2 regions of the Sporosarcina trichiuri genome follow, and region 2 is predicted to be linked to the other one. Evidence: a T-box and tRNA genes for the amino acid it is inferred to sense, from the RefSeq annotation. Region 2 holds a T-box; the other holds one or more tRNA genes.

Region 1 (10,526 bases), 1.3 Mb from region 2:
TTCCTTGTCGGGTAAGTTCCGACCCGCACGAAAGGCGTAACGATCTGGGCACTGTCTCAACGAGAGACTCGGTGAAATTATAATATGCGTGAAGATGCGCATTACCCGCGACAGGACGGAAAGACCCCGTGGAGCTTTACTGTAGCCTGATATTGAATTCCGGTGCAGCCTGTACAGGATAGGTAGGAGCCTTGGATGCGTGAGCGCCAGCTTACGCGGAGGCAATGGTGGGATACTACCCTGGCTGTATTGGACTTCTAACCCTTGCCCGTGATCCGGGCAGGAGACAGTGTCAGGCGGACAGTTTGACTGGGGCGGTCGCCTCCTAAAAGGTAACGGAGGCGCCCAAAGGTTCCCTCAGAATGGTTGGACATCATTCGAAGAGTGCAAAGGCATAAGGGAGCTTGACTGCGAGACCGACAAGTCGAGCAGGGTCGAAAGACGGGCTTAGTGATCCGGTGGTTCCGCATGGAAGGGCCATCGCTCAACGGATAAAAGCTACCCCGGGGATAACAGGCTTATCTCCCCCAAGAGTCCACATCGACGGGGAGGTTTGGCACCTCGATGTCGGCTCATCGCATCCTGGGGCTGTAGTCGGTCCCAAGGGTTGGGCTGTTCGCCCATTAAAGCGGTACGCGAGCTGGGTTCAGAACGTCGTGAGACAGTTCGGTCCCTATCCGTCGCGGGCGCAGGAAATTTGAGAGGAGCTGTCCTTAGTACGAGAGGACCGGGATGGACACACCGCTGGTGTACCAGTTGTCTTGCCAAAGGCATCGCTGGGTAGCTATGTGTGGACGGGATAAATGCTGAAAGCATCTAAGCATGAAGCCCCCCTCGAGATGAGATTTCCCATTACGCAAGTAAGTAAGATCCCTCAAAGATGATGAGGTGGATAGGTCTGGTGTGGAAGCATGGCGACATGTGGAGCTGACAGATACTAATCGATCGAGGACTTAACCAAAACAAAAAAGCGGAGACGACCGTTTTGATGCGACAAGCATAAGGCGAATCGGCGGAGTGGCGGTTTCTGCCACGCAGACGAGTTGACTTATGACCTCGAGCATCAGGGAGTCGAAGCTGGATTAGAAGCGGAAGCGCCGCAAGGCGGTCTTGAAAACACAATGTCTGTTTTATCCAGTTTTGAGTGAACAATTTTAATTGAAATTAACGCTTGCTTCTACAATCCGAGTGTGATATAATAATACTTGTGTTGTGAAAAAGTCTGGTGATGAAGGCGAAGAGGTCACACCCGTTCCCATACCGAACACGGAAGTTAAGTTCTTCAGCGCCGATGGTAGTAGGGGGCTTCCCCCTGTGAGAGTAGGACGTCGCCGGGCTTTCACTTTCGAGTGAAACACTTGATTTGAACAAATACCAGTTATTCCGCAGTAGCTCAGTGGTAGAGCAATCGGCTGTTAACCGATCGGTCGTAGGTTCGAGTCCTACCTGCGGAGCCATAATGGAGAGCTGTCCGAGTGGCCGAAGGAGCACGATTGGAAATCGTGTATACGCTAACCGCGTATCAAGGGTTCAAATCCCTTGCTCTCCGCCAGTTATCTTATTAGTTCCAATACGGCCCCTTGGTCAAGCGGTTAAGACACCGCCCTTTCACGGCGGTAACACGGGTTCGAATCCCGTAGGGGTCACCATCTTTAAAATTATAATGCGAAGTTTATTGTGACTCCTGTGAAATTGGGAGAAGCGAGGGAACGAGGAAGCGATTGAGAGAAGGAAGGAGCGTACTTGCGTACGTAACTGATTGATCGAATGAAGCTTATCGCAATTTCACCCGGAGGATTAGCTCAGCTGGGAGAGCATCTGCCTTACAAGCAGAGGGTCGGCGGTTCGAGCCCGTCATCCTCCACCATAACACTTCTATTGCAAGTTCATCTTGCATACAGTAAACAACGAGCTTGAAAGCTCAAATGCAATACTAATAATATTATCGCGGGGTGGAGCAAAGCGTCATACGAAGATGACGATTTGTAGGAATTCCTGAAAGGAAATCCATAACCTTGCAAAGAAGTAAACTTGAGCGTGAAAGCTCGATGTGACAGTAGTATTATTATCGCGGGGTGGAGCAGTGGCAGCTCGTCGGGCTCATAACCCGAAGGTCGCAGGTTCAAATCCTGCCCCCGCAACCAAATGGTCCCGTGGTGTAGCGGTTAACATGCCTGCCTGTCACGCAGGAGATCGCCGGTTCGATCCCGGTCGGGACCGCCATTTTTTCTGAAACATCATCTGGTTCAGTAGCTCAGTCGGTAGAGCAAAGGACTGAAAATCCTTGTGTCGGCGGTTCGATTCCGTCCTGAACCACCTTTCATCTTGCCGGTGTAGCTCAATTGGTAGAGCAACTGACTTGTAATCAGTAGGTTGAGGGTTCAATTCCTTTCGCCGGCACCATAACCCTTTGGTGGGGTAGCGAAGTGGCTAAACGCGGCGGACTGTAAATCCGCTCCCTCCGGGTTCGGCGGTTCGAATCCGTCCCCCACCACCATCTTTACAGGGGCATAGTTTAACGGTAGAATAGAGGTCTCCAAAACCTTTGGTGTGGGTTCGATTCCTACTGCCCCTGCCATTTCACATATGTGTCTCGGTGAACTGAATATTTTATTATGGCGGTCGTGGCGAAGTGGTTAACGCATCGGATTGTGGTTCCGACATTCGGGGGTTCGATTCCCCTCGGTCGCCCCTTTTTACTTTTGGGGTATAGCCAAGCGGTAAGGCAACGGACTTTGACTCCGTCATTCGTTGGTTCGAATCCAGCTACCCCAGTTTTAAGCGGAAGTAGTTCAGTGGTAGAATACGACCTTGCCAAGGTCGGGGTCGCGGGTTCGAATCCCGTCTTCCGCTCCACTTATTCTACGGCGGCATAGCCAAGCGGTAAGGCACGGGTCTGCAACACCCTTACCACCGGTTCGATTCCGGTTGCCGCCTCCAATCTATGTTTTCCGTTATTGTGTTATCGTAATGCCCGAGTGGTGGAATGGCAGACACGTCGCACTCAAAATGCGATGCCGCAAGGCGTGCCGGTTCAAGTCCGGCCTCGGGTATCTTGCAAAAGGACAACTTCGGTTGTTCTTTTTTTTTATGTTCTGGTATCCGCAGGTGTCCGCAAAGCAGAGAGCCCAGCTGCTGTTCAGCAGTCAGGCTCTTGCATTTTTCTTCAGTCTTTTCAATCGATCAGCTGATTGCTGGATACGACCGGCAGCCGCATGATCGGTGTCTCTTTGTCGATGATGTAGGCTGCCGCCTCTCCGCCGTTGATGCTTGTGTACATTTTTCCACATGCTTCTGTCAGCTTCCGGGCCTCTTCCGACGGCATCCCCGGGCGCACGTACAGCACCTGAATGATTTCTGCTGCGTCTTGTGTGATAGCGGTTCGTACAGAATCCACATACGGGCTGCCGAATGGGCTGTATTGGTCGTGGAGTATGATCAGCTTGTGCAGCGAATTGTATCTTCCATTCAATCCTTCATACCCATCGGCTTCATGGCCGACTGACACACGGATATCGCCTACCAGCTCACTTGCATCATATATCCCGGCAGGAATCCCATACTGCAGGCTGAACAGATTATTCAGATCGACTGCACTGGAGTGGCTTTCCAAAAAGTTCTGGCTGCGGACTCTTCTGTATAGGGCCTCTGCTGACGGTCTGTGTCGGTTTGGATCCGCCCCGAACGCTCTCCAACTATCACGCCACTCCGAAAGCCCCTTAATGTCTGTCAGCGGTCGTTCTTCCAATTCGAAAAACAATTGCTCCTGGAATAACTGGAGCCGCCCTTTCAGCATTTGAGGAGAATCGGAGACGGTTGTTTTGTTATAATGGAGTATACCGAGCTTAAAGCCGGGAACCTTTTCAAAAATAGAGGATGCTATTTCAAATTTCATATAATCCCCCTGTTCATATTTTTCTCAAGCTTATCATATTGGAGGTGGCAACTGGTGAATATCGCTCAACTGCAGCGCGACCTGACCGCATACGCAGACGAGATTGGTGTCGATAAAATCGGATTTACGACAGCCGCTCCTTTTCGGGAATTGAAAAATCGGCTGAAACGTCAGCAGGCATTGAACTACCAATCCGGTTTTGAGGAACCGGATATCGAAAAACGGACTGAGCCGTCCTTGCTGCTGGAACAGGCGGAGAGTATCATCTCGATTGCTGTCGCGTATCCGTCCAAGCTTGCAGATGCTCCAAAAGGAAAGAAAGGGGAGCGGCGGGGGATGTTCTGCCGTGCTTCCTGGGGGACCGACTACCATCTTGTCTTGCGCGAGAAGCTGTCCCTGCTCGAAGCTTTTCTGCATGAACGTCTGCCTGGCGTCAAAACCCGCTCCATGGTGGATACGGGCGAACTGGCGGACCGGGCTGTCGCTGAGCGGGCAGGTCTCGGCTGGTCGGCGAAAAACTGCTCGATCATCACCCCCGAATTCGGTTCCTACGTCTATCTGGGTGAGATGATCACGAATCTGCCGTTTGCACCTGACCTGCCGATGGAAGACCAATGCGGCGATTGTACACTCTGTCTCGATGCGTGTCCGACTGGTGCGCTTATCCAGGGAGGGCAGCTCAATGCACAGCGCTGCATCGCCTTCCTTACGCAGACCAAGCAGCCTGTCCCTGAGGAATTCAGGAAAGAGATCGGCAACCGGATCTATGGATGCGACACCTGCCAGACCGTCTGTCCGAAGAACAAACGTAAGTATAATTTGGACCAGGATATCTTCGTGCCTGAACCGGATCTCGTCAAGCCGCTGCTCCAGCCTCTGCTGAAATTGTCCAATCGGCAGTTCAAGGAGACATTCGGGCATATGTCAGGTTCGTGGCGGGGAAAGAACCCGATCCAGCGGAATGCTATCCTGGCGCTCGCCCATTTCAAGGAAACCGCTGCTGTTCCGGAACTTGCGGAGCTGCTGCATGGAGACCCACGGCCGATGATCCGAGGGGCCGCCGCATGGGCTCTCGGAGAAATCGGAACGGATGAGGGGTACACCGCGCTGGACGAGTCGCTTCACACAGAAAACGACTCTTCGGTGTGCGAAGAGATTGAAGAGGCGCTCCGCAAGCTTGCAGCACAATCTGAAAAGGAAGTGAAACGATGACCATACATGTTGCATTATTTGAACCGCTCATCCCTGCCAACACAGGTAACATCGCACGTACATGTGCAGGGACAGGGGCGAAACTGCATCTGATCGAACCGCTCGGCTTCTCCACAGACGATAAGATGCTAAAGCGTGCAGGACTCGATTACTGGGAGCATGTCGATATCACCTATCACGGCAGTATCGATGGCTTGTTCCGCCAGTACCCGGATGCTGATTTCTATTTCATCACCAAGTTCGGGGAACAGACGTATTCCGATTTCGATTTCTCGGGAAGCACAAGGGATATCTTCTTCGTCTTCGGGAAGGAGACGACGGGACTTCCTGATGAAGTGACGGCGGCGCACAAGGATACATGCCTCCGCATACCGATGAATGACCACATCCGATCGCTGAACCTCTCGAACACAGCAGCCATCTTGGTCTATGAAGCGCTGCGGCAGCAGCAATACCCCGGATTACACTAAAAAAAGGATGCAGCCCCGGGGGACTGCATCCTTTTTATGTGTTATTTTTTCACCTTGCCTGGCTTGTCTTCGTACCCGCCTGTGAAGATTGCGGAAAGGAATGCGAAGCAGACACCCATGATTAAGATTAGTCTCATCAGATACCCTCCTGTTGGATCACTTGTTCTTTCCCCATTATACCGGAACAGGAGCGAAAAAGAAATGACCGGCCCGAAAAATTGTGTCATCTCCTTGACGATGCGGCTGCATTTGCTTTTCCTCCAGTCCGCCGAAGTGGTAGGATATCAGTGAGACGAAAAGGAGGAAGGACGATGACTTCAATGTATACAGAGACGAAGCAGCTGAGGAACGGAGTCGACATGCCGAGATTCGGTCTTGGTGTTTACAAAATGACAGACCCTGAAAAAACAGTGGAAGCAATCACCTTTGCCTTGAAGAACGGCTATCGGGCAATCGACACGGCGGCCGTCTATGAGAATGAGCGGGAAACCGGGGAGGCGATCCGTGCAGCGGGCATCAATCGCAGCGAACTGTTCATCACCTCGAAAGTCTGGAATACCGATCAGGGCTATGACCAGACGCTCCGTGCTTTCGAAACTTCCCTTAAAAAGCTTGACCTTGACTATTTGGACTTGTATCTGACGCACTGGCCAGTCCCAGAGACTTATGTGGATACATACCGTGCCATCGAGCGGCTCTACGAAGAGAAGCTGATTCGTGTGCCCGGGGTGTCGAACCACCACGTCCGCCATCTGGATGAACTGAAACTGACGGCAAATGTGCAGCCGATGGTCAATCAGGTCGAGCTGCATCCGCTTCTCACACAGATTCCTCTGCGCGATTATTGCCTGGATAATGGAATTGCGATAACGTCCTGGTCGCCGCTTGCAAGAGGACAGCTGCTCGAGAACACAGTACTGAACGAAATCGGCAGACGGCACGGGAAGACGGCTGCACAAGTGATCATCCGCTGGCATCTGCAGCATGATCTGATCGTCATCCCGAAGTCGATCACACCGGAACGGATTCTGGAGAACAGCCAGATCGGGGATTTCCGGCTGACAGATGAAGAGATGACTGCAATCGACGGACTGAACCGGAACGAACGGACAGGAACGGATCCCGATTCACTCGGATAATACAAAAAGACGGCATGGATTCGGTTCCATGCCGTCTTTTGCTATGGCTCAGTTATCAATCGAGATCGACAGTTTTTCCGCGGTGAGCGGATGGACGAACGATGTTTCCGCAGCGGTCAGGCGGTATGTACCGTCCGGAAGTGACTTGGCGCCATATAGATTATCGCCCACTACAGGGTGCCCGAGATGGGCCATATGGACGCGGATCTGATGTGTCCGGCCAGTATCGAGTTCTGCCTGGATGATCGTGGAATCCTCTTTGCGCTCAAGAACATTGAAATGGGTGACCGCAGATTGGCCGGACATGGAAACACGTCTGCGCGAAGCATGATGGCGGTCGCGTCCGATCGGCAAGTTGACGGTTCCTTTCGTCTTCTTCAGCCGTCCCTCGAGTTCTGCGTGGTAGGTCCGGTGGATATCATTTTCCGCAAGCATCCTGTCAAACATCGCTTTTGCAATCGGGTGTTTTGCAATGAGGATGATACCGCTCGTCCCTTTATCGAGCCGCTGGATGTGTTCGGCATACGTGCCGCCATCCTCCTGGATCTGTTCCATCACGGCGTTCATGAGCGTGGGTCCGCTGGCTGTGTTGTCCGGATGGACAGGGATTCCGGCAGGTTTGAAGACTGCCATGTAATGTGCGTCCTCCTGCAGTACACGGACTTCCGGCACGTCCATCGGTTCATACTCCGACACTGCATCGGGCAGCCGGAAGGTGAGCACTGTTCCTGCTGCGAGCGGGGTGCGCCAGACTGCCGCTTCCCCGGAAGCAAGCGTCACGCCATTGGTCATCCGCAGCTCGTGGATATTTTTCTTGCCGGCACGCCAGTCATCCCGAAGGAGCTGTTCGAGCGTCCGGCCGTCTTCCGGTACAGTATAGTGGAAGATGATCATTTATACGCCTCTTTCCGAATGGTTAATTTCCATAATACGTATTGAAGAATTCATGGATATTTTCTTCCGGCTGGAGTCCGACAAGACGTCCGACCTCTTTGCCGTTTTCGTATTGGACGAGAGCCGGCCATTGGTCGATCCCATACTTATCCTTCGCCTGCTGCCCGAATTCCAGCATGTTGTACTGATTCACTTTCACGCCTTCTTCTTTTGCGATGGGCATGAGAATCGGTGTCATTTCCATGCAATAGTGACACTCGGGGTGGAAGAAGTAGACCGTCGTCGGTTCGCCGGACTGGATTTTCTTATCCACCACGTCAGGGAGCACGATGCTGTCGTAGTTTTCATTGCCGATCAGGTCGATTGTCGATTTCTCGAGATCATCCGTCCCGTACGGGTTATCCTGCAGCTTGGATTTGTTCGATGCATTGGTCAGCGCGATGATCGCCACAAAAAATACGACGACGATTCCGCCGATGATCAGAAGTTTCTTCAAGTCAGTTACGCTCCTTCGATTGTTTTAGCATGAGCACACTCGTGATGAATATGAGGGTGAACGCCGTCAGCGCCATGAAAGGGATAGTGATGAACCCCAGCTGATTCACATATTGGGCTGTACAAGGCACATCTCCGCACGTACCGCCATGCTCCTGCAGCAGCGTGATCTTCTGCAGTGCATAATGATAGCCTGACAGCAGACCGCCGATCAGGCTGAAGACAGCTGTCGTCAGTGCAATCCCGCTGTTCTTCTGGAAAAGGGCGATCCCCGCAATCAATACAAGGGGGTACATAAGGATTCGCTGATACCAGCAATACAAGCATGGGATGTAGCCTTTCACCTCAGAATAATAGAGTGAGCCAGCAGTTGCGACAAGCGCAACTGTCCATATGAATACCAGCCGGTTTTCCTGTCGTTTGTCCATGAGTTCTCTCCTTCCGCGCTTATCCGTTCTCAATTATAATGGGAAAGTATAATTTAAGCCATTCTGCGGCATGATTATCAGAAAAACGGGTACTAAGGATAAAGAGGTGATTTGTGTTGAGCGAGGAATTTGATTTATCGCCATTTGAAATGAGTATGATCGTCCGTCAGATGCAGCTGACGGATATACCGGAAATACTTGAAATGCAGAAAGTCTGCTTCCCGGGGATGGAACCTTGGGAGACGGAACATCTGGAAAGCCACTTATCGGTTTTCCCGGAAGGCCAGTTCGTAGCGGAGCTTGACGGCAGCATCATCGGATCGTGTTCGAGCCTGATCGTCAATTTCGCGGAATACGATGACCGCCATACGTGGGATGATATCTCGGACAATGGCTACATAACGAACCACAATCCGGAAGGCTATAACTTATACGGCATCGAAGTGATGGTGCATCCGGAATACAGAAGAATGCGGGTCGGGGAACGGCTGTATGAGGCAAGGAAAGAACTGGCGCGCCAGCTGAACCTGAAATCGATCATCATCGGCGGCCGCATTCCGAATTATCACAAGCATGCCGATGAAATGTCACCGCGTGAATACGTGAATGCCGTCGCCCGTCACAAAATCTATGATCCGGTCCTGACGTTCCAGCTCATGAACGACTTCACACTGATGCGCATCAATCCGAACTATCTGCCGGATGATCAGGCATCGAAGCGGTATGCGACGCTGATGGAATGGAACAACATCGATTACAAGGCAGTGAGCAAACGGCACTACAAGACGAGTTATCCGGTCCGGATCTGCGTCGTCCAATATCTGATGCGTAAAATATCCTGTTTCGATGAGCTTGCATCGCAAGTGGAATACTTCGTACGGGTGGCGGCTGACGCCAACTCGGACTTCGTTGTGTTCCCGGAAATCTTCACGACGCAGCTCATGTCATTCCTCGATGAGCCGTCCGCCAGCCAGTCGGTCCGCAAAATCTCGGAATACACCGAGGAGTATATCGAGCTCTTCAACGGGCTGTCCGTCCGATATAATGTCAACATCATCGGAGGCTCGCACTTCGTGGAAGAAGAGGACGAGGAAATTTACAATATTTCCTACCTGTTCCGCCGGGACGGGTCGATCGACAAGCAGTATAAGATTCACATTACGCCGAATGAGAAGAAGTACTGGGGCATCAGCGCGGGGGATTCCGTCCGGGTGTTCGATACGGATTGCGGCAAGATTGCCATCCAGGTCTGCTACGACATCGAGTTTCCGGAACTGGCCCGTATCGCTACGGAAAAAGGTGCCAATATCATCTTCACGCCGTTCTGTACGGAAGACCGCCAAGGTTATTTGCGTGTCCGATACTGCGCACAGGCGCGCGCTGTGGAAAACCAGATCTATACGGTCATTTCGGGCACAGTCGGAAACCTGCCGCAGGCCGTCAATATGGACATCCAGTATGCACAGTCGGCAATTTTCGCGCCGTCCGATTTTGAATTTGCCCGTGACGGGATCGTCGGGGAAACGAACGCCAATCTGGAGACGGTGCTGATCGGCGACGTGGACTTGGAAGTGCTGAAACGTCAGCGGCAGGAAGGGACCGTCAAACAGCTGAAGGACCGCCGGCATGACGTGTACCGGGTTGAATACTTCGCCAAGAATCCGGAGCAATGAAAAAACGGCTGCAGACTCATGAGGGCTGCTGAAAAAGTCTCATGAAAGCTGGAACATCCTCGGTAAGGTTGATTTCCGCTGCAGGCGGACGCTTTCCGCGGGCACGGCTCCAGCCGCTTCCCTCGCTGCGCTCAGTCCAGGGTCTTCCGCGCGTGCTGTTCCCGCAGGAGTCGCCGCCTTCCGCTCCAATCAACGGGAAACGGGCTGACGCAAGGGGCTGTCTCCATAGTTGTAGTAAACTTGAAACGGACCCCAAACTCAGGGAGCAGAGAAAACAAGGTACGGAGCAGTGAAAAGACGTTCGGTGGGTCAAATTCGAC
Region 2 (20,113 bases):
GACAGGGGATGCCCACCATATTACTGCCCCGGCACCGGAAGGCGAAGGGGCCGTCCGAGCGATGCAGCAGGCGATTGAAGAAGCCGGGATTTCACCGGACGATATCGGCTACATCAACGCACACGGCACCAGTACTGCTTACAATGACGCTTTTGAAACAATGGCGGCAAAGACCGTGTTCGGCCAGCATGCATATGAACTGGCCATGAGCTCGACCAAATCCATGACCGGCCACCTGCTTGGCGCAGCGGGCGGTCTCGAGGCGATCTTCACGGTCAAGGCGTTGAAAGAAGGCGTACTGCCGCCGACAACGAATTACGAACACGAAGATCCGGAATGCGATCTCGATTACATTACCGAAGGTGCACGGAAAGCGGATGTCGGCTACGCGATGAGCAACTCGCTCGGGTTCGGCGGCCACAATGCGTCACTCATCTTCAAGAAAATCTGATAGCAGCACAAAAAGAGCTGTCCCGGCTAAAGGGGACAGCTCTTTTTTTTGGACAGACCCTGTTGTAATCCGCGGCGGCGGGTCATATGTTAGAACACCATCAAGCAAGAAAGGGACGGAGCCGATGACACGTTTATTCCTATTCCTGTTGAGCTACGGGCTGATCGTGACGACCTGTACAACGATGATCACCTATCTGAACTATACATCGATGGGCTTTGACATGCGCGCCGTCATGCTGTTCATCGTCCGCTCTGCGGATTTCGCGCTCTTCCTGGGGGCGGTCGTCCTGCTGCTGCTTACCGTTTACGTCCGAGTCCCATCGCGGCCTCCATCTTCGTAAGGGTCGCCGAGGCAGCTGCATTCGCTTTTGCAGCACCTGCATCGAGGATGGCATCCAGCTTATCGGATTCCATCAGCTGATGATACTTTTCCTGGATCGGCGCAAGGTGCTCGATCACACTCTCCGCCACGCCCGCTTTGAACGCGCCATATCCGAGCCCGTCGTATTTCCGGACAAGTTCATCGATTGGAACGCCCGTCAATGCGGATTCGATGATCAGAAGATTCGAAACGCCTGGCTTATTCTCAAGGTCGAAACGTACAACACCCTCCGAATCGGTCACTGCGCTTTTGATCTTCTTTTCAATCTGCTTCGGCGTATCCATCAGGAAGATTGTCGCCTTCTTGTTCGGATCGGACTTGCTCATCTTCTTCAGCGGATCCTGCAGCGACTTGATGCGTGCGCCGACCTTCGGGATCCTCACTTCGGGGATTGTCAGCACGTTATCATAACGGCGGTTGAACCGTTCCGCCAGATCGCGTGTCAGTTCGAGATGCTGCTTCTGATCTTCCCCGACCGGCACGATGTCCGTGTTGTACAGCAGGATGTCCGCAGCCATCAGCGGCGGGTATGTCAGCAGTCCGGCCGATATCCCCTCCTGGCCTTCCGACTTGTCTTTGAACTGCGTCATCCGTTCGAGCTCACCGATCGATGCGGTACATTGCATAATCCAGCCTGCCTGCGCATGGGCGGGCACTTCGGACTGGATGAAAAGAACGGACTTCTCCGGATCGATACCGCTCGCAATGTAAGTGGCCGCCAGTGAACGGATCGCCTGCTTCAGCTCATCCGGATCCTGCTGGACAGTGATCGCATGCTGGTCCACGATGCAGAAGATGCAGTCGGCCTCCTCCTGCAGCTCGATGAACTGGCGGAACGCACCGATATAGTTCCCGAGTGTGATGATGCCTGTCGGCTGGACCCCTGAAAAAATTGTTGTCATCCCGAATTCCTCCTTAAAAATGAATGCAAAAAAACACCGGCACATCCCTATCTGTGTAGGGACGGTCGATGTGCAGGAACCGCGGTGCCACCCGAATTGCCCGAAGGCCGCTCAAACCCTTAACGCGGGGGAGACGCAGTCACCAGCAGCCTGATTGCTGCCGGACACCGAGCTCGGGAGTCCATTCCTCGGGATCGCTCTGCCTGTTCACACCAGCCACAGGCTCTCTGGGAGAGCGGTTTCCGGAGTACTTGTTCCGTCAATGCCGTTTCATAATTGGAGTCATTATAATATGATTCCCGGCAAAAAGCAAGACGGTTTGCCGTTTCAAAAGCTGCACGATGGGAATAATAAAACTAAGCAAGAAGAAAACCATCTCTTCCGAAACCTTTTAGACGTTGAAACGTACTATATGCTGAACGGTGATTTTCAATCATATCTGCTAAATGATAATCACAGTTCATATGCAAACAGGTTTATGTGCGCTGCCGAGTGGGTATATTCCTACAGATGTAGTGCAGACGAAGAGTAATTATATTGCGGAATTGTTACAGTCAGCGGAATTACTGGAAAAACTTTTTAAAAAGTGTATTCATTAAGAACAAATGTGTGTATAATAGGTATTGTCTACAATAATTTAAAATAATTCTAATGTAAATCAGAGATCCACCACTATACGGAGCCGATTGAAAGGGAGTGTCAGCAAATGGGCGTTACATTGTTCACATCACCAAGCTGTACATCATGCCGGAAAGCGAAAGCATGGCTGGAGGAACATGAGATTCCATACGAAGAGCGCAATATTTTCTCCGAACCGCTCAACATCGATGAAATCAAGCAGATTCTGCGGATGACCGAAGATGGAACGGATGAAATCATCTCGACGCGTTCGAAGATTTTCCAGAAGCTTAACGTGGATGTGGAAAGCCTTCCGCTGCAGCGTTTGTATGAACTGATCCAGGAGCATCCCGGATTGTTGAGAAGACCGATCATCTTAGATGAAAAGCGTCTTCAAGTAGGGTATAATGAAGATGAAATACGCCGCTTCCTGCCTCGGAAAGTGAGAGCCTATCAGTTGCTCGAAGCACGCCGGATGGTTAACTAATCAAACTCATATAATCAAGCTGATAGGGGATGACATGGTGAATGCCGGCTGCCTATCAGCTTTTTCGATTCTCCGGGTTCCTGGAACCGGGATGGGCCTGTACCTCCAACCGTGTCAGAACCGGCCTGTTTCAAAAAATATCTATCGCCTATAAGGCAAAACCCTTTCGTTACGGATGGATTGAACATATAGTATAAGAAGCATCGCGGGAACTAGAATAGGAAGCAGGATTGTTTGCCTGCTTCGGGGGGAAAGGAGAGGAAATCATGGAAATCGAGCGCATTAACGAAAATACGGTCAAGTTCTATTTGTCGTATGTGGACATCGAAGAGCGGGGCTTCACTCGTGAGGAAGTGTGGTATAACCGCGACAAGAGTGAAGAATTGTTCTGGGATATGATGGAGGAAATCGATTCAGAGTCCGATATCGAATTTGAGATTGAGGGGCCTTTATGGATCCAGGTACATGCGATGAGCGGCGGTATTGAAGTGCTGGTGACTCGTGCCCAGCTGCCGGAGGATGGGGAATCCACCGAGTATCCATATGGCATCGACGATCCGCGTAAGCTGTTCCAGCCGGAATTGGAAGCTGCGATGGAGGCTGACGATCAGGCAGGCGGACAGATGGCCGAGAAACGTTCAATACCTGCGCGGGAAACGTTCGTCTTCAGGGAATTCGATGATCTGATCCCGCTGGCCTCACAATTGGAAGGGCTTGAAGAAGCGACATCCCTGTATGCGTTTGAAAACAGCTACTATCTGCATCTCGATTATGCGGGTACCGATAAAGAACTGTCCGAGCAGATCGATACGGAAAGCGTTATTCTGGAATATGGCGCTCCGACCAATATGACGATCCATCGTCTGCAGGAATATGGAACCGAAGTGATCGGCAGCGATGTGTTCGGTACGATTAATTCTTATTTCTAACAGTGGAGCCACCTTGCCGGGTGGCTTTTTTGATTGGGCAGAAATTTGCTTTTCAGTCCCGGAATTCGTACACTATTCAGTGAAAGGAGTGATTCACATACTGACAGCCACCACAGAAGATGGCACACCAGTAGTTCTCGATACATCGTTGTCCCGCGACATGTTGACCGCCTGGAAGACAAGCGGCCGATTTCAATGTCCCCAGTGTAAGGAGCCGGTCCTCCTGAAGGCAGGGACGGTCCGGATTCCCCATTTCGCACATCGTCCCGGCTCCGACTGTCAATCCCGCTTCTCGGAAGGGGAGTCGGCAGCCCACCTGTCCGGCAAACAGCTGCTGTATGGACTGTTCCGGAGACTCGGCAAACAGCCGGTGCTGGAACCGCTTCTGACTGAACTTGCCCAGCGACCGGATCTTCTCATCATCCATGGAAATGACACCATACCGATTGAGTTCCAGTGCAGCCGGATTCCGCCGGACCTGAAAGACAGCAGAAGTGCAGGATACCGGTCGGTCGGAATGACGCCGATCTGGCTGCTCCGGACGCCTGAAACTTCCGAAGGGCGTGCCGAAGGAGTGGATCTGTACAGCTTTTCCTCGTTTCATCAGCAATTCATCACTACGAGCTTATCCCCCGGTGCCTCACTGCTCACGCTCTCCCCGAATACAAGCGCTTTCCATTACTTCACCCATTTCCTGCATATCGAAGGCAACCGCTACCTTTGCAGCCATCGTAAGCTGCCGGTCCATCTGCAGACGTTTCCGTTCGCGCGTCCTAAGCCGCCGTCTGCTGAGACGGCAGCCCGTTATTCATATTTGTACCGCAAACACCGCAAAGCATTTTTACAGCGCTCTCTGTTCATCAGCCGGAAAGGCGTGCAGGATCCGTTTCTCCGGAACTGCTATCGGATGAAGACCGCTCCGTCTGCCATGCCCTGGCATATCGGTGTGCCGGTGACCGGGAACTCGTCATTTGCGGTGCATGACTGCGTCTGGCAGCTCGATCTCACTGTCTCCATGAAGAACTGGCGGCTGCCGCCGGCGAGCATTCCTCTCCGATACTTGCGCCAATTCACCGCCCGGTATTCAGGAAGTCAGGAGGCGCAGCTGGATGCCTGCCGAAACTACCTGAAATTCCTGCGGCGTATCCGGCAGCCGGATAAGACGCTGCTTCCGGAAAAAGAGGCGGAGAAAGAAATAATTCAGCTGATTGCGGATGGATTTCTTGCAAACCAAATAGAAAATTGAGAAAATGGAAAAAGATTCGTATCCCGAAAAACCGGGATGAAGGGGGATAACAGAAGTGGCAGAGAAACTATTAACGCGTGATGAAGTGAAGACAGAAGAAACATGGAACTTGGAGAATATCTTCCCGAGTGACGAAGCATGGAATGAGGAGTACGAAGCGATCGAAGAACTCTCCAAGAAGGCGGACTCCTATAAAGGGACCCTGGATAACGGACCCGAAGCGCTCCTTGAAGGTCTTGCGTATCGTGACGAGATTTCACAGCGTCTCGGCAGGCTCTATACCTATTCCCACCTGAAGACGGACCAGGATACCACAAACAGCAAATACCAGGCCATGGACAGCCGTGCGAAGACTCTCGCAGTGAAAGTTTCCACAAAGCTCTCGTTCTTCCTGCCTGAGCTGCTGTCGATCAATGAAGACAAGCTGAACAGGATGGTGGAGGACAGCAAAGGGCTGTCCCTGTACAAACATGAAATGGAAGAACTGAACAAAATGCGTCCGCACGTTCTGCCTGCCGATCAGGAAGCACTGCTTGCAGAGCTTTCGGAAGTGGCCGGCGGCTCGTCGAAAACGTTCAGCATGCTGAATAATGCGGATTTGACCTTCCCGACTGTGAAGAACGAGAACGGGGAAGAAGTGGAACTGTCCCATGGCCGTTTCATCAACTTCCTGGAAAGTCCTGACCGTTCCGTCCGGGAAGAGGCGTTCAAGGCAATGTACAAAACATACGGGTCCTTCAAGAACACGTTCGCATCCACGCTTTCAGGCAATGTGAAGGCGAATAACGTGAACGCATCCGTCCGCAAGTACAGTTCGGCACGGGAAGCGGCACTTTCGAACAACCACATTCCGGAGCAGGTGTATGACAACCTGGTCAACACGATTTCCGATAATGTCGGTCTGCTGCACCGCTATATCGAGCTGCGGAAGAAAGTATTCGAACTCGATGATCTCCACATGTGGGACCTGTATGCGCCGCTTGTAAAAGATCTGGACATGAAAGTCACCTACGAAGAAGCAGCTGACACGATGCTGGAAAGCTTCAAGCCGATGGGTGAGGAGTACCGTGACATTATCCGCAAGGGACTGTCCGAGCGGTGGGTCGATGTGCGGGAGAACAAAGGCAAGCGTTCAGGTGCGTACTCATCCGGTTCGTACGGCACAAACCCGTATATCCTCATGAACTGGCAGGATAACGTCAACAACATGTTCACCCTGGCCCACGAATTCGGCCACAGTGCGCACAGCTACTATTCACGCGCGAACCAGCCGTACATCTACAGCGGCTATTCGATCTTCGGTGCGGAAGTTGCTTCAACGGTGAACGAAGCATTGCTCAATGACTATCTGCTCAAGACGACAGACGATGAACAGAAACGCATCTATCTGCTGAACCACTGGCTAGACGGTTTCCGCGGCACCGTCTTCCGTCAGACGATGTTCGCGGAATTCGAGCATAAGATCCATCAGCTCGATCAGCAGGGCGAGGCGCTCACCGCCGACAAGCTGACGGAAGTCTACTACGACCTGAACAAGAAGTACTTCGGCGGCAGCATGACAGTCGACGAGGAAATCGGACTTGAGTGGTCCCGGATTCCGCACTTCTATATGAATTATTATGTGTACCAGTATGCAACAGGCTACAGTGCAGCAGTGGCCCTCAGCCATCAGATCCTTACGGAAGGGGAGCCGGCAGTCGACCGGTACGTCAGCAATTTCCTGAAAGCCGGTTCGTCGGATTATCCGATCGAAGTCCTGAAGAAAGCGGGCGTCGACATGACGACTACTGCGCCGATCGAAGAAGCATGCCGCGTCTTCGAAGAGCGTCTGAATGAGCTGGAACAATTATTGGCAAATCAGTAAGCATCCGCTTAGAGATATATCAATATAATAAAAAGGATGCATCCGGGACAGACAACTCCACGGATGCTTCTTTTTTTATTTGAATCAGAAAACACTACAAGTAAGCGTTTTCAATGAAAATAAATGTGACAGATCTATGAAATTGTTTGTGAAATGTTGATGGAACAATTATTCTGTGATAAATTTAACTTGTGAATGAAACTCACAAACCAAACATACACCCCTTTTGTTTGAACGTGAACATTTTTCCCATTCCCTTTATGATGAGCACCGCTTCCCCCCAGGAGCGGTGCTTTTTTCGTGGTTGCGAAGAGGTCGGGGCGGGGACGCACTTGCTGTTTGCAAGTATCGGACACTTGGCCGGGAGTATCAGACATTCTGGCGGCCATATCGGACAGTTCAGCGGAGTTCTCGGACAGTTGACGAGAAATATCGGACAGTTTGCCATGGATATCGGCCACATCACCGAATTTATCGGCGTCCCGGTTAAATTCAAACAGCCTGGACGACTGCATGCATCCGGCGCGCGGCCGGCTGTCGGAATTCAGGGCAAATTAAAACAGGCAGGGAAAAATCCGCGATTTTTCTCTGCCTGTCAGATTTCCACTATCATCTTTTCCTCCATAGCACTGTGTCATTGATGACGACGCGTTCCACTTCCTGCTTCAACAGGAGTTTCTTCAGTTCCCGTTCACTTTCCTTTTCCGTCATCCCGTAAATGTCGGCGATTTCCGAGGTGGCAAGCATTTCAAACCGGGTGAACAATGCTTCCAATGAAGGGGCGCATTCCCGCTCGATCGCTGTACCTGACAGCTCCTCAAGGATCTGTTCATAGATGTCATAGCTGTAGGAGCCGTCCACCATCAATCCCTCGTCCTCGATATTTTCGTTGAAGAAGACGAATGTCGGGGATTTTTCCACTTCCATCTCTTTCGCCAAGTGCAGATCGACCTGCAGCGACTGGAGCACATTGCGAGAGAAGAAATCACTGATGAATTCTTCTTTGTCCAGCTGGAGCTTCTCGGCGATCTCGACGAGGACTGGGAATGATTTCACATTGCGCGACTTCAGGAAAGAGTATTCGAACAGCTTGGTCAAAAAACGGAATCCGGCGCGTTTCCCCTGGAATTCCGCGGCTTTGATGGCGATGCTCGGGAATGCGGGATGGGACTTCGCCAGCGGATCGCGGCCATCGGTCCCCTCATCCTCCTCGATTGCGGTAACATTGTAATTCATCTTCGGGAGGGAGGTGAGCAGGCCGATCCTCAATGTGAAATACCGATCATACTCGACCTGGAGCCTGCGCAGGATCGGCTGGAGCGCCCAGCAGTCGTGGCAGAGCGGGTCCAGGAATACATACAGTTCGATCGGGCGGGGGCTTGTCAGCTGTCCGTGTTCCGCTTCTGCAAGTGTGCGATGATTCACTGATCTCCCTCCCCGCTCCGGTTCACCATATGATTGGCAGTGAGGACGAGACGCTGGTAATAGATCTCGCGAAGGGGTCCTTCGAGTCCGACATCATCCATCGCTTCCTTCATGCACGCGAGCCAGGCCTGTGCGCGTTCAGGTGTGATGGGGAACGGCATGTGCCTGGCTTTCATCATCGGGTGTCCGTGTTCTTCGGTATATAAATTCGGTCCGCCCAAGTACTGGGTCTGGAACTGTTTCTGCTTGCGGGCTGTTTCAGTTAGGTCGTCCGGGAATATAGGCGCCAAGTCCGGATGAACCGCGACTTTTGCGTAGAACCGGTCGATGAGTTCCGACAAACGTGCTTCACCGATCTCCTCGTAAGGTATCAAAGGTTTTCGTGTCATGAATGTCATTCTCCTTTGTTGTCACTCTGTACGTCCATTTTAGCAACGACCCAGAGCATTCACAAATAAATCGCTTCCGCCCGGCCTCGGCTGTCAGGCTTTGTAGGTCTCATAGTTGTGCATCACTTTCGTGACATAGTTCTGCGTTTCGCGGAACGGCGGGACTCCTCCGTACTTCCGCACATTGCCGGGTCCGGCATTATAGGCAGCGAGAGATAAGGTGAGATCGCCGTCGAATTGATCGAGCATCTGACGGAGGTATTTCGCGCCGCCCATGATGTTCTGCTCAGGATCCGACGCATCCTGCACGCCGAGGAATCTGGCTGTGCCCGGCATGAGCTGCATGAGACCGCGTGCGCCTGCATAGCTGACGACATCCTTATTAAAACCCGATTCCTGCTTGATGACTGCTGCAATCAGAGCAGAAGGCACATTATGCCGCTTGGCCGCCTTGTCGATCAGCGGCGAATAGGCCGTATCCAGCCGACTGCTGCCGCCCGGGTAGGCAAGGGGCGGGCGGCTGGCAGACGCGCGGTCGATCAGCTGGACAGCATCTGCAGGTGATTGCACGGACGGCGCCGGGCTGAATGAAAACGGAAGAGTGCCAGTAGGTGATTGCAGGCTTCCGAGGGCTGTCGCGGAGAAACTTGAGAGGGCATCCGTGACGGACGGCTCTCCTCCCATCTCTGTCAGCAGCGTCTGGAAGAAATCCGTATTCGCCGCTCCGGGTTCCGCGGCTGAACGGACGGCCCCCAGCGTCTGCAGGGAATTCAGTTCAAAAAGTGTACGAATCATCTGCGTATCCATACGTATCGATCCTTTCAGGGTGCGTGTTCTTCCGTGGCCGAACTGTTGTGATTTCAGTATATCAATTTCAAGATGGAAAGCACAATCCCGACTGCATCCGCCGGGACTCTATGGTAAACTAGCAGTACTGAACATTAGGGAAGGGAAGATAAGCTTGTGCGTATACAATATCGGGTGACAGAAGGATATATGAAGGATGGTACCGTCATTTTCAATTTTGACGGGCCGGCAGCACGGCTCGGCACGAAGCCTTCCGGCAAAATGATAACCGACACGGACGAAGGGACATTCGTCTACTTGTTCGAAGACGGGGAAGACTACGTCTATCTCCACTTGGCACAGACTGTCTGGCCGCTCATGCAAAAACTGGCAGACAGCGGGAAGGACCCGGTGCTGGATTGCGCTGATTCAACCATCCGCCTGGCTGGTTTCACAGAAGAACTGACGATGCTGATTTTCAATATCGAAGGCAACGGGAATTATGGAGAAGCCTTTGTCCTTGCGGTTGAGCAGGAGTTTGCGAACACCTTGCAGGCGATGGGCTGAAGAGGGAAAGGGAGGCGTCTCTGATGAGGATGTGGAATGATTTTCTGGCTCCCTATAAGCAGGCTGTCGTGGAGCTGAAAGTGAAGTTGAAAGGGCTGCGGCATCAGTACAAACTCGAAGATCAGCATGCGCCAGTCGAATTTGTGACCGGACGTCTGAAACCGCTCGCAAGCATCTATGACAAGACGCTTGAAAAAGGGATTCCTTTCGAGCCTTCCAAAGAACTGGCCGAAGAAGTCCCGGACATTGCAGGTCTGCGTATCATGTGCCAGTTCGTCGATGACATCGGTGCCGTTGTCAATATGCTCCGTGAGCGGAAAGACATGAAGATTGTCGAAGAACGTGATTACATATCGCATAAGAAGAAGAGCGGGTACCGTTCCTATCATATGATCATCTCCTATCCCGTGCAGACGATCCATGGTGAGAAATCGGTGCTCGCGGAAATCCAGATCAGGACGCTTGCCATGAATTTCTGGGCATCGATCGAGCACTCCCTGAATTACAAGTATCAGGGGGAGCTCCCGGACGTCATCCGCCAGCGGCTTGAAGGGGCTGCAGAAGCGGCGTTCCGGCTGGATGAGGAAATGTCACTGATCCGCGACGAAATCCACGAAGCCCAATCCTACTTCAGTTCGTTCAAGGAGACGGAGCGGCGGGATATTCAAGATACCTCATGGAAAGGGGATGCAGACACATGAAATTCGCTATTGAATCACGCGGCGACGAACTGTCGAACCGGCTGATGTCGGATGCGAAAGACTATTTGACGGAATTCGGGCTGACCTATGATGACGTCGAGCCGGAAATCGTCCTGTCCATCGGCGGGGACGGCACCCTGCTCCATGGGTTCCATAAATACGTCCATCGCGTCAAGGAGACCGCATTTGTAGGAATCCATACCGGCCACCTCGGTTTCTATGCGGACTGGAAACCGGAAGAGATCGAGAAGCTGGTCATCATGATCGCGCGGAAAGATTTCCATGTCGTTCAATATCCGCTGCTCGAAGTGGAGATCACCTATACCCATTCGGAGGAGACGGCGACCTACCTTGCGCTGAACGAGTCGACCATCAAATCACCGGAAGTGACACTCGTCATGGATGTGGAACTGAACGGCGCCCACTTCGAACGGTTCCGGGGAGACGGACTCTGCATGTCGACGCCGTCAGGTTCGACTGCCTACAGCAAATCGCTGAACGGAGCGATCCTCCACCCGTCATTGTCATGCATGCAGCTGACCGAAATGGCCTCCATCAATAATCGGGTATTCCGGACTGTCGGTTCGCCGCTCGTTCTGCCGGCACACCATTCGTGCCTGCTGAAACCTGTCAAAGGACCTGACTTCATGGTGACTGTCGATCATCTGCAGCTGCTGCAGAAAGACGTGAAATCGATCGAATACAAAGTATCGAAGGAAAAGATCTCCTTTGCACGGTTCCGCCCATTCCCGTTCTGGAAACGTGTGTCCGAGTCATTTGTCGCGAGTGATGAAGAGAACTGAGCAATCTCCGCTCACATTGGCATTCACTGCAGAGCAGCCGATGCAGCTGAGGGAATTCCTCGGCATGCAGGCGCTGTCGAAACGCGCGGTGACAGCTGTCAAATACAGCGGCGGTGCAATAACGGTCAACGGTGAAGAACGGACGGTCCGTCACATGCTTTCGGCAGGGGACAGAGTCGTCATCGAATTCCCGCCGGAAGATATGGCCGCGGGACTGACGCCTGAAGATGGCATACTCGAAATCCTGCATGAGGACGATTCTCTGCTGATCCTCGACAAACCGGCCGGCCAGGGCACGATCCCTTCTCGCAACCAGCCTTCAGGGACATTGGCGAATCTAGTGGCAGGCAAGTATGTACGGGAAGGCCACCATGCAACCGTGCATGTCGTCACGAGGCTGGATACCGATACATCGGGGCTCGTCTGCATCGCAAAAAACCGCCATGTCCATCACCTGATGAGCTGCCAGATGCAGCAGACAGGGATGGACCGGTGGTATACTGCGTTTGTGAGCGGATTTTTAAACGGTGATGAATTTCGGATCGAAAAACCGATCGGCAGGAAAGACGGCAGCATCATCGAACGAGATGTCCGTCCTGACGGCCAATACGCGAGGACGGATGTCCGTGTGACGGGCCGGTTCCTCGTTGACGGAGAACCGTTCACGGCAGCGGAACTGCGGCTGTACACAGGAAGGACCCATCAGATCAGGGTGCATATGGCGCATATCGGCCATCCGCTGATAGGCGATGACCTGTATGGCGGTCCGTGCAGCCTGCTGCCCCGCCAGGCGCTCCATTGCGCGGCGGTATCATTCGTCCATCCGACGGAACACCGGTCAGTCACCTATACGAGTGCGCTGCCGGAAGACATGGAATCCCTGTTGGCGAAGGCTGTCCGGGTTCAAGAAGGGAACTCCGAGAATTTCTCCGGCTGAAACGGCTGCCGGGATGGAATGGCTGCGATTTCCAGTTCCGGCCAGCGCAGTGCTGTCAGCATGCCGCCGAACACACAGCCCGTGTCGATATTCACGGAGTGTCCGGCAAAGCGCGGGCTCCGGACCGGCGTATGACCATATACAATCCATGGGCCGCCTGAATAATGGGCGGCCCAGTCACGTCTGATCGGGCGCCCGTCTGGCAAGGTGCCGCCTGTGATATCCCCGTACAGAACGAACGTTTTCATCGCACCGGATGGCTTCGCGCCGATCATCCTTTCCGGGAGGCCGGCATGGGCGATGATCAGCTTGCCTTCATCCAGTTCCTGGTAAAGGGGAAGAGCTTCATAGAACCTGCGGTATCTTGTGAGGACGCGGCGCCGTTCGTTTGGTGGAAGATTGTCGAGTTCGGCAACTGTCGTCTCAAGACCGTGCGTCTGCTGCACATTGTTGCCTTTGGCATATCGGTACAGTTTGTTGCAATGATTTCCCGGGGAATAATGGAGCTGTCCGCTGTCCTGCAGTGCAAACAGCAGATTCATGACACTGAGCGAGTCGGGGCCGCGGTCCATGCCGTCTCCGACGAAGGCAAGTGAACGGCCATCCGGATGGTTCGGTACGCCATCATGGAACGAATAGCCGAGCGTGCTCAGCAGCTCCTCCAATTCTGCATAGCATCCATGGATATCTCCGATAATATCGTACATGAGAAACACTCCTTTTCAGTTAGTATCCGCCCTATACTGCTGAGTATACAGGAGACAGGGTATACAGCGAAGAAGAAGGAAGGTGCAGCCATGGAAACAACAGAAGACCGCAGAGAAGAAGTGGATTTCGATGAAACCAAGCTGAGGGAGGATCTGGAACAGCAGGACATCAAAGCATTCCGCGATGAGTACTTACTGCTGCACCCATATGATCGGGCAGTTTTCTATGAAAAAGCCGGTCCGGAACTGCGTAAAGTCATGTACTATTTCCTGTCGCCGAAAGAAATGGCGGAGATCTTCGAGACAAGTGAAATTGAGGAAGATGAATACGAAGAGTTCCTTCAGGAGATGGAGGCGACGTATGCCGCAGAGATGATTTCCTACATGTTTGTGGATAACGCGGTCGATGTCCTGAAAGAACTCGATAAGGCGCAGAGCGTCAGTTATCTGACATTGATGAACAATGAGGCGGCTTCGCAGATCAAAGAGCTCCTCCATTACGAGGAGTATACTGCCGGTTCCATCATGACGACGGAGTATGTAACGATTCCGCAGAACTCCACGGTCCGGTCCGCCATGAATATTTTGCGCATCCAGGCGCCGAGTGCGGAAACAATCTATTATGTGTTCGTCGTGGATGATGATAATGTGCTGACAGGTGTCGTCTCACTCCGGGACCTGATCACTTCCGAAGAGGACGTACTGATCAGCTCGATCATGAACGAGCGGGTCGTCAGTGTACTCGTTTCCGACGATCAGGAAGACGTCGCAAGGACGACACAGGACTATAACCTACTGGCCGTGCCTGTCGTCGATTTCCAGCAGCATATCCTCGGAATCGTCACAGTCGATGACGTACTTGACGTCCTGGAAGAAGAAGCATCGGATGACTATTCGAAACTGGCCGGGGTATCCAATATGGATACGTTCGACAAAAATTCGTTTTCTGCTGCCAAAAAAAGGGTTCCGTGGCTGATTGTCCTGCTGGTGCTCGGGATGATCACAGCGAACTTGATCGACATGTTCACGGATACGATTTCACAAGTTGCACTGCTGGCCGCCTTCATCCCGCTAATTGCCGGCACTGCCGGAAACAGTGGAACACAGGCGCTGGCGGTGGCTGTCCGCGGAATCGCCACCCGGGATATCGAAGAGGAGAGCAAATTCAAGCTTCTGATCCGGGAAGCGGGGACCGGAATCATCACCGGGCTTATCTGCGGACTGTTCGTCATCGGCCTGATCTTTTTCTGGAAAGGCGAACTGGTCATCGGAATGCTCGTCGGGGCTGCAATCTTCGTCTCGATCTTTGCCGCGACCATTTCAGGGTCGTTCATCCCGCTCTTCATGCACAAGATGAATATAGACCCGGCGGTAGCATCGGGCCCGTTCATCACAACGCTGAATGACCTGATCAGTATTCTGATCTACCTGGGACTTGCAACGGCCTTCATCAGCCAGCTTTAAGTTTTTTTCACCTCTTTCCGCCCATTGCATACTATACGGGTAAAGGAGGTGGCGGCAATTTCACTCCGTGCCCCGCTGCTGTTCATAGACGGACCGCCGTTGACGACGGTTGTGCAGATCGAGAAAGAGGAGAGCACAACAATTTACTGGAAACCTGAACCAGAACCGGAAACGGACAAAAAACTGGAAGATGAATCGGAAGCGTCCGCCGTAAAAAGCCAGACGGCGGATTTCTATGAGGACAGTGAAGTCGTCCGCAAGATCCGGTACTTGGCTGAACCGTTTCCCCGGACCGCATACAGGCCGCTTCAGTTCCTCGTGAACGGACAGCTGCTGACAGGAGGGATCGTAGGCCTGTCGGGTTCCGAGATCGCTGTCGAAGTGACGGAAGAGAGCCAGTCACTCGAAGAGATCCGCACGCTCGATCTGCGGACGATCGAAGAGGTGTTCTGGAAAGGCCAGCCATTCAGGTGAAGACTGATGCATATTGCGAACTTCGGACATCCCCGTCCGGAGTTTTTTTGTATGCAAAAAAAAGACTGCCGCGTGGGCAGTCTTCTTTCAGCATCCGCGGGAAGCGGCTGTTACGTTGTTGCAGGCGGGCACTGCGTCACGTACGTATCCGTGATGCACTGGATTGCACAGAAGCAGTTCAGGTCGACGGTGATGCAGGACTTTGTCGCACGGAATTCCGTGACCGGACACAAACGGTCCAAGCAGAGTTTGCCGCAGTCAAACAGATTGACGGGACCGTTGGCATCCCTCGGCTCAAGCACCATCAATGTTGCACAGCAGTCGTCGAAGATGTTCTGCACCCGGAAGAATACCGAGAAGCATGTGTTTGGCGGTGTGACTGTACCTGAACGGCTTCCGGCCGGTGTCACAGTTGCAGGACGGTACATAGCCTTGAAGAAGTCACCATCTTCCGTCAGCAATGAAAACACCCGTGTGTTGAAGCGCTCGTTGGCAGGGCTCACCAAACTGCCGAGCGGCCGCATGAAACAGTCCGTGTCGCAGTCGAAGCAGTCGTCGTCCTGGTGGGTATCCTGCAGCCGTTTGATGAAACGAACTGCCTCGCATACACAATGACCGTGCGTCGGTGACACCTTATCCCCTTGGTTTTCGTTCTTTCCACATCCACAACTCATGAATCATTTCCTCCTTTCGATTGTTCCTTATACCTTATGGCGGACTGGCGCCTTCTGACAGGGCACCTGTACATATGTGAATAGATTCGCAACGAACCAGACATACTGGAGGAAAAAGGAGGGGATGGGCATGCGAAAATGGCTGCCGCTGGTGTTTGTTCTATGTCTCCTGGCAGGCTGCTCGACGGATATCGGCTACAAGACCGTCAATACGACATCCGAGGATGGGCAGCAGGCAGAAAACGTGTTGAAAGACGATCCGCGCATTAAAAATGCTGTTCTGCTGATCCACGATGACCGTCTGATTGCAGGACTGCGGGTCAACACGTTCGACCGGTTCAATAAGAGGGAGATCGCCAAGGAAGTGGAAAAGAAGTTCCGCAAGATGTACCCCGGCATGAAGGTCACTGTGTCCGCCGACAGCAAAGTGCTGCTGGAAACGAACAAACTGATCGATAAGAAAGACACGGAGCACTATACAAAAAAGATGAAAAAAATCAGCTCGTTAGTAAAGGAAGAGACTTGATGGATGAAAAAAAGTACCAGCAGCTGGAACAGCAGATCACACCGAAGACCCCTTATCTGAAAAACTGTCTGAAAGCATTCATCACAGGCGGTTTTATCTGTCTGGTCGCTCAATTTATTGCATTGTTCTATATAACCTTCTTCAATTTCACGGAACGGACCGCCAGCAATCCGACAGTCGCGACGATGATTTTCCTTTCCATGCTGCTGACCGGTTTCGGTATCTATAAGAAATTTGCTCAATTCGCCGGCGCTGGAAGCGCGGTCCCGATCACTGGATTCGGGAACGCGGTTGTCTCCGCCGCAATTGAGCACCGGACAGAAGGCTATGTCCTCGGCGTGGGCGGCAATATGTTCAAACTGGCGGGCTCGGTCATCCTGTTCGGAGTCTTCTCGGCATTTGCCGTCGCTCTCATCAAATCGATTTTAGTCGCGTTAGGAGTGGTGTCATGGTGAACAAACGAGGATTGCTCAGCTTCCCCTCCAAACCGGTCATTGCATCGACCGGCGTGACGGTAGGACCGCTGGAGACGAAAAAGAGCCCGTTTGCGCAATTCGCGGATAAGCAGTACGAGGATGAGCGCTGCGATTTGAAGACGAATGAGCAGGGGCACGCCAAAATGATGGAGGAATCGATCAAAATCACTTTATCCAAAGTGGATAAAACGCCATCGGACGCGGAGTTTCTGCTGATCGGCGACTTGGTCAACGAAATGACACCATCCAACTTTGCGGCCGGATCTGTCGGTATCCCTTACATCGGTATGTTTTCCGCCTGCGCGACATCGGTATCCACATTACTGATGGCCGCACTGCTGACCGAGGCCGGTATATCGGAACTGGCAGTTGCGGGATCTGCAAGCCAGCATAATGCGATCGAACGCCAATTCCGCTATCCGCTCCAGTACGGCAGCCAAAAAGGACCGACCGCACAATGGACGGCGACTGCCGCCGGGACAGCAGCTGTCGTTCCCTACATTTCGGGAGCCCCTGTCATCACTTGTGGCACGATAGGCACCGTCGTCGATCTGGGACTGACCGATCCGCTCAATATGGGTGCCGCCATGGCACCGGCAGCGGCAGATACGTTCAAACGCCATTTGGAAGGGCACAGCCGTAAATTGGAAGATTTCGATCTCGTCATGACCGGAGACCTGGGGAAGATCGGTTTTGAATTGTTCAAGACACTGCTCGATCGCTGGGAATATGATGTGTCCCACACGTTCCGGGATGCCGGTGCCGAATTTTACGGCAAACATCCCGAGTTTCTCGCCGGTGCGAGCGGTTCCGGCTGCTCGGCGTCCGTCTATTTCTCGGAAGTCTACGACAAACTGCTCGCCGGCCAATACAAACGGGTGCTCCTGATTGCAACAGGATCGCTGATGTCACCGCTTTCATATCAGCAGGGCGAAACGATCCCCTGCATCGCACACGCAGTGGAAATTGAAATGAAATGAGGGATTGCGCATGCTGTCCATCTATATAACAAGCTTTATTGTCGGCGGCCTGATCTGTGTGATCGGGCAGCTGCTCATGGATGTAGGGAAGCTGACGCCGGGCCATACGCTCTGTACGCTGGTGGTCGCAGGATCCATACTGGATGGGTTCGGCTTATACGAACCGCTGATCGACTTCGCAGGCACCGGGGCAACAATCCCGATCACGTCATTCGGCAATGCCCTCACACACGGCGCGCTCGCCGAGGCGGAAAAGCACGGCATCATCGGGGTCCTGACCGGAATGTTCGAAGTGACAAGCTCCGGAATCAGCGCAGCGATCGTATTCGGCTTCATCGCATCCCTGCTGTTCAAAGCGAAAGGCAATATTTGATACAAAGGGAAATTAAAAAATATGCAAAAGTCCCGCCCTCTTTGCTCATCCGCTGCATAGGATACAGTGAAGAGAGGGGGGACTTTCCTATGTTCGGAAATTATTGCTATGGCGGCCCGCGTTATGATGCGTACCAGGACCGCGGATGCGGCCAGGGAGGCGGCTCGACGTTCGTGCTGCTTGTCGTTCTGTTCATCCTGCTGATCATTGTCGGCAGTACGTTCTGCTAATCGAGAGGGGGAACCGGGAGTATGAATGACTCCTTCTTCAAAAAAATCGAGTCTAAAACCGGCGTGCCGATGGAAGAAGTGTTCGCACTTGCGAATGCCATCCAATACGCGGATTTCAAAGACGAACGCCAGGTCAGGAAGATTATCCAGAATGTCGGAGCGCTCGCAAACAAGCAGGTGCCGCCTCATCTGGAAGACGAACTGGTCAATTCGCTCGTATCAAGCGGTCAGCCGGTGAATATCGCTGACATACAGCGGATGCTGGGGAAATAATATAACTAGGTTTAGAGATTCGGGAGAACGGGTATAGTATCTTAACCTATTTATAGACTTGAACGAAAGAAGGTGCGGGCAATGGGGTACCAACTGCCGATCCAGCCGATCCAATCACAAATCTACGCGAACCGCATGGAGAATGCCTCTCCGAACTTCGCTTATATCGACAGAGTGCAAGCCGTCAAATTGAAGACGGAATTTGACGAGTGGCAAAAAATCCACAGACGTGAAGAGCGTATGACGGAAGAGCTGGAACGCGAGTCTGATGAGCCGGCAGTACCCCGACAGCCATTGCCGCCCGTGAAGAACGGATTCATCCGGCCGAATCCTGCTGCGCTTTCAAAGGAAGTAGCGATTGTTGTCGGAAAAGGGATCGCTGTGAATGAATACGCCTGACTGAATGAGCTCAATAAAAAGCCCCGTTCTTCGGAACGGGGCCTTTTACGTCGTTTATTCTGCTGTGTCGATCGTCTTCTCCATCGCACGGTGCGGAATGTCCGCATCCATGAATTCCGGTGACGTCACGGTATAGCCGAGTTTCTCGTAGAAGGGAACTGCGTAGGACTGGGCGTTCAGCAGGATTTTGCTCATGCCTGTCTCTTTCGCGTGTTCTTCCAGTGCGTGCATCATCAGATTGCCGAGGTGTTTTCCCCGGTATTCCTTCAGTACACAGACGCGCTCCACTTTTCCGACCGCATCGGACGTACTGCGGATCCGGCCGGCAGCAATCGCCTTGCTGCCGTCCCGGACTACGAAATGTGAGGCGGTTTCATCGAAGTCATCAAGTTCCAGGGACAGCGGTACGCCCTGTTCTTCGACAAACACTTTCTTCCGCACAGTGAACGCGGCTTCCCGTTCCTGTTCCGACGCAGCAATCATGATCTCGTACAAATCAGTTTCCCTCTTGCAGATGGAATGTTTCATAGACAGTCCATGAGCCGTCATCCAGCTGATACAGGAGGTGGAAGCGGTCAATTGTTTCAGAATGATCTGCTCCGATCATCTTGAGCTGGCCGATAATATCATCATGCTCGCCGGATGTCAGATCCTGAGCGATTGTGATGTGGGGAACAAACGAGTATTTTGGCGCGCCGCCGAAAAAGTCTTCCCCGTTCAGTGCGTCATGCAATGAGGTGAGCTCCTCGTTCGGATCCACTTTAAAGTATATCGTATTGGTGATTGGGGCGAAGGTGCTCACTTTCCCGACATTGAGTTCAAACGGCTTATGTGTTTTCGCCACTTTGCGGATCGCTTCGGCGACTTGGCGGATTTCCCGCTCGTCCGCCTCGAACACCTCTTTCAGTGTCAAGTGAGGAGTGATCTTTGAATAGCGGGGATCATAGCGTTTTCGGTAACCATTCGCCAAATCCTGCAATTGTTTTGAAGGAAATGCAACAACTCCATACTTCATGTGAAAAACCTCCTTAGGAAAGTAACTGCACTA

Evidence for each region. A T-box is a leader RNA that pairs with one kind of tRNA and senses whether it is charged. The one in region 2 lies ahead of trpS (tryptophan--tRNA ligase), so its partner is inferred to be a tRNA-Trp.
Region 1: it has a tRNA-Trp gene. The T-box ahead of trpS (tryptophan--tRNA ligase) is inferred to sense a tRNA for this amino acid. The anticodon was not compared.

Annotation. Positions count from the first base shown of each region.
Region 1 is NZ_CP129119.1:220,397-230,922, forward strand. Features, by position in the region: rRNA gene QWT68_RS01255 (23S ribosomal RNA) at 1-961, shown strand, start outside; rRNA gene rrf (5S ribosomal RNA) at 1,222-1,337, shown strand; tRNA gene QWT68_RS01265 (tRNA-Asn) at 1,383-1,457, shown strand; tRNA gene QWT68_RS01270 (tRNA-Ser) at 1,462-1,552, shown strand; tRNA gene QWT68_RS01275 (tRNA-Glu) at 1,575-1,649, shown strand; tRNA gene QWT68_RS01280 (tRNA-Val) at 1,792-1,867, shown strand; tRNA gene QWT68_RS01285 (tRNA-Met) at 2,070-2,144, shown strand; tRNA gene QWT68_RS01290 (tRNA-Asp) at 2,148-2,223, shown strand; tRNA gene QWT68_RS01295 (tRNA-Phe) at 2,244-2,316, shown strand; tRNA gene QWT68_RS01300 (tRNA-Thr) at 2,328-2,403, shown strand; tRNA gene QWT68_RS01305 (tRNA-Tyr) at 2,413-2,497, shown strand; tRNA gene QWT68_RS01310 (tRNA-Trp) at 2,505-2,578, shown strand; tRNA gene QWT68_RS01315 (tRNA-His) at 2,619-2,691, shown strand; tRNA gene QWT68_RS01320 (tRNA-Gln) at 2,704-2,775, shown strand; tRNA gene QWT68_RS01325 (tRNA-Gly) at 2,782-2,856, shown strand; tRNA gene QWT68_RS01330 (tRNA-Cys) at 2,867-2,940, shown strand; tRNA gene QWT68_RS01335 (tRNA-Leu) at 2,973-3,053, shown strand; gene QWT68_RS01340 (B3/B4 domain-containing protein) at 3,176-3,895, opposite strand; gene queG (tRNA epoxyqueuosine(34) reductase QueG) at 3,950-5,107, shown strand; gene trmL (tRNA (uridine(34)/cytosine(34)/5-carboxymethylaminomethyluridine(34)-2'-O)-methyltransferase TrmL) at 5,104-5,577, shown strand; gene QWT68_RS01355 (aldo/keto reductase) at 5,889-6,716, shown strand; gene QWT68_RS01360 (RluA family pseudouridine synthase) at 6,765-7,610, opposite strand; gene QWT68_RS01365 (thioredoxin family protein) at 7,633-8,106, opposite strand; gene QWT68_RS01370 (disulfide oxidoreductase) at 8,108-8,533, opposite strand; gene QWT68_RS01375 (carbon-nitrogen hydrolase family protein) at 8,650-10,206, shown strand.
Region 2 is NZ_CP129119.1:1,513,906-1,534,018, reverse strand. Features, by position in the region: gene fabF (beta-ketoacyl-ACP synthase II) at 1-451, shown strand, start outside; gene QWT68_RS08120 (YuzI family membrane protein) at 576-794, shown strand; gene trpS (tryptophan--tRNA ligase) at 751-1,737, opposite strand; T-box leader at 1,792-2,009, opposite strand; gene spxA (transcriptional regulator SpxA) at 2,444-2,842, shown strand; gene mecA (adaptor protein MecA) at 3,109-3,771, shown strand; gene QWT68_RS08100 (competence protein CoiA) at 3,860-5,017, shown strand; gene pepF (oligoendopeptidase F) at 5,064-6,881, shown strand; gene QWT68_RS08090 (DsbA family protein) at 7,491-8,306, opposite strand; gene QWT68_RS08085 (globin domain-containing protein) at 8,303-8,695, opposite strand; gene QWT68_RS08080 (lytic transglycosylase domain-containing protein) at 8,789-9,502, opposite strand; gene QWT68_RS08075 (UPF0738 family protein) at 9,659-10,048, shown strand; gene yjbM (GTP diphosphokinase) at 10,072-10,749, shown strand; gene QWT68_RS08065 (NAD kinase) at 10,746-11,552, shown strand; gene QWT68_RS08060 (RluA family pseudouridine synthase) at 11,539-12,489, shown strand; gene prpE (bis(5'-nucleosyl)-tetraphosphatase PrpE) at 12,456-13,196, opposite strand; gene mgtE (magnesium transporter) at 13,287-14,660, shown strand; gene QWT68_RS08045 (hypothetical protein) at 14,709-15,134, shown strand; gene QWT68_RS08040 (CotY/CotZ family spore coat protein) at 15,245-15,808, opposite strand; gene QWT68_RS08035 (putative periplasmic lipoprotein) at 15,939-16,334, shown strand; gene spoVAC (stage V sporulation protein AC) at 16,334-16,789, shown strand; gene QWT68_RS08025 (beta-ketoacyl-[acyl-carrier-protein] synthase family protein) at 16,783-17,790, shown strand; gene spoVAE (stage V sporulation protein AE) at 17,801-18,163, shown strand; gene QWT68_RS08015 (YjcZ family sporulation protein) at 18,253-18,393, shown strand; gene QWT68_RS08010 (stage VI sporulation protein F) at 18,415-18,666, shown strand; gene QWT68_RS08005 (hypothetical protein) at 18,748-19,065, shown strand; gene QWT68_RS08000 (GNAT family N-acetyltransferase) at 19,120-19,560, opposite strand; gene QWT68_RS07995 (YjcG family protein) at 19,562-20,080, opposite strand.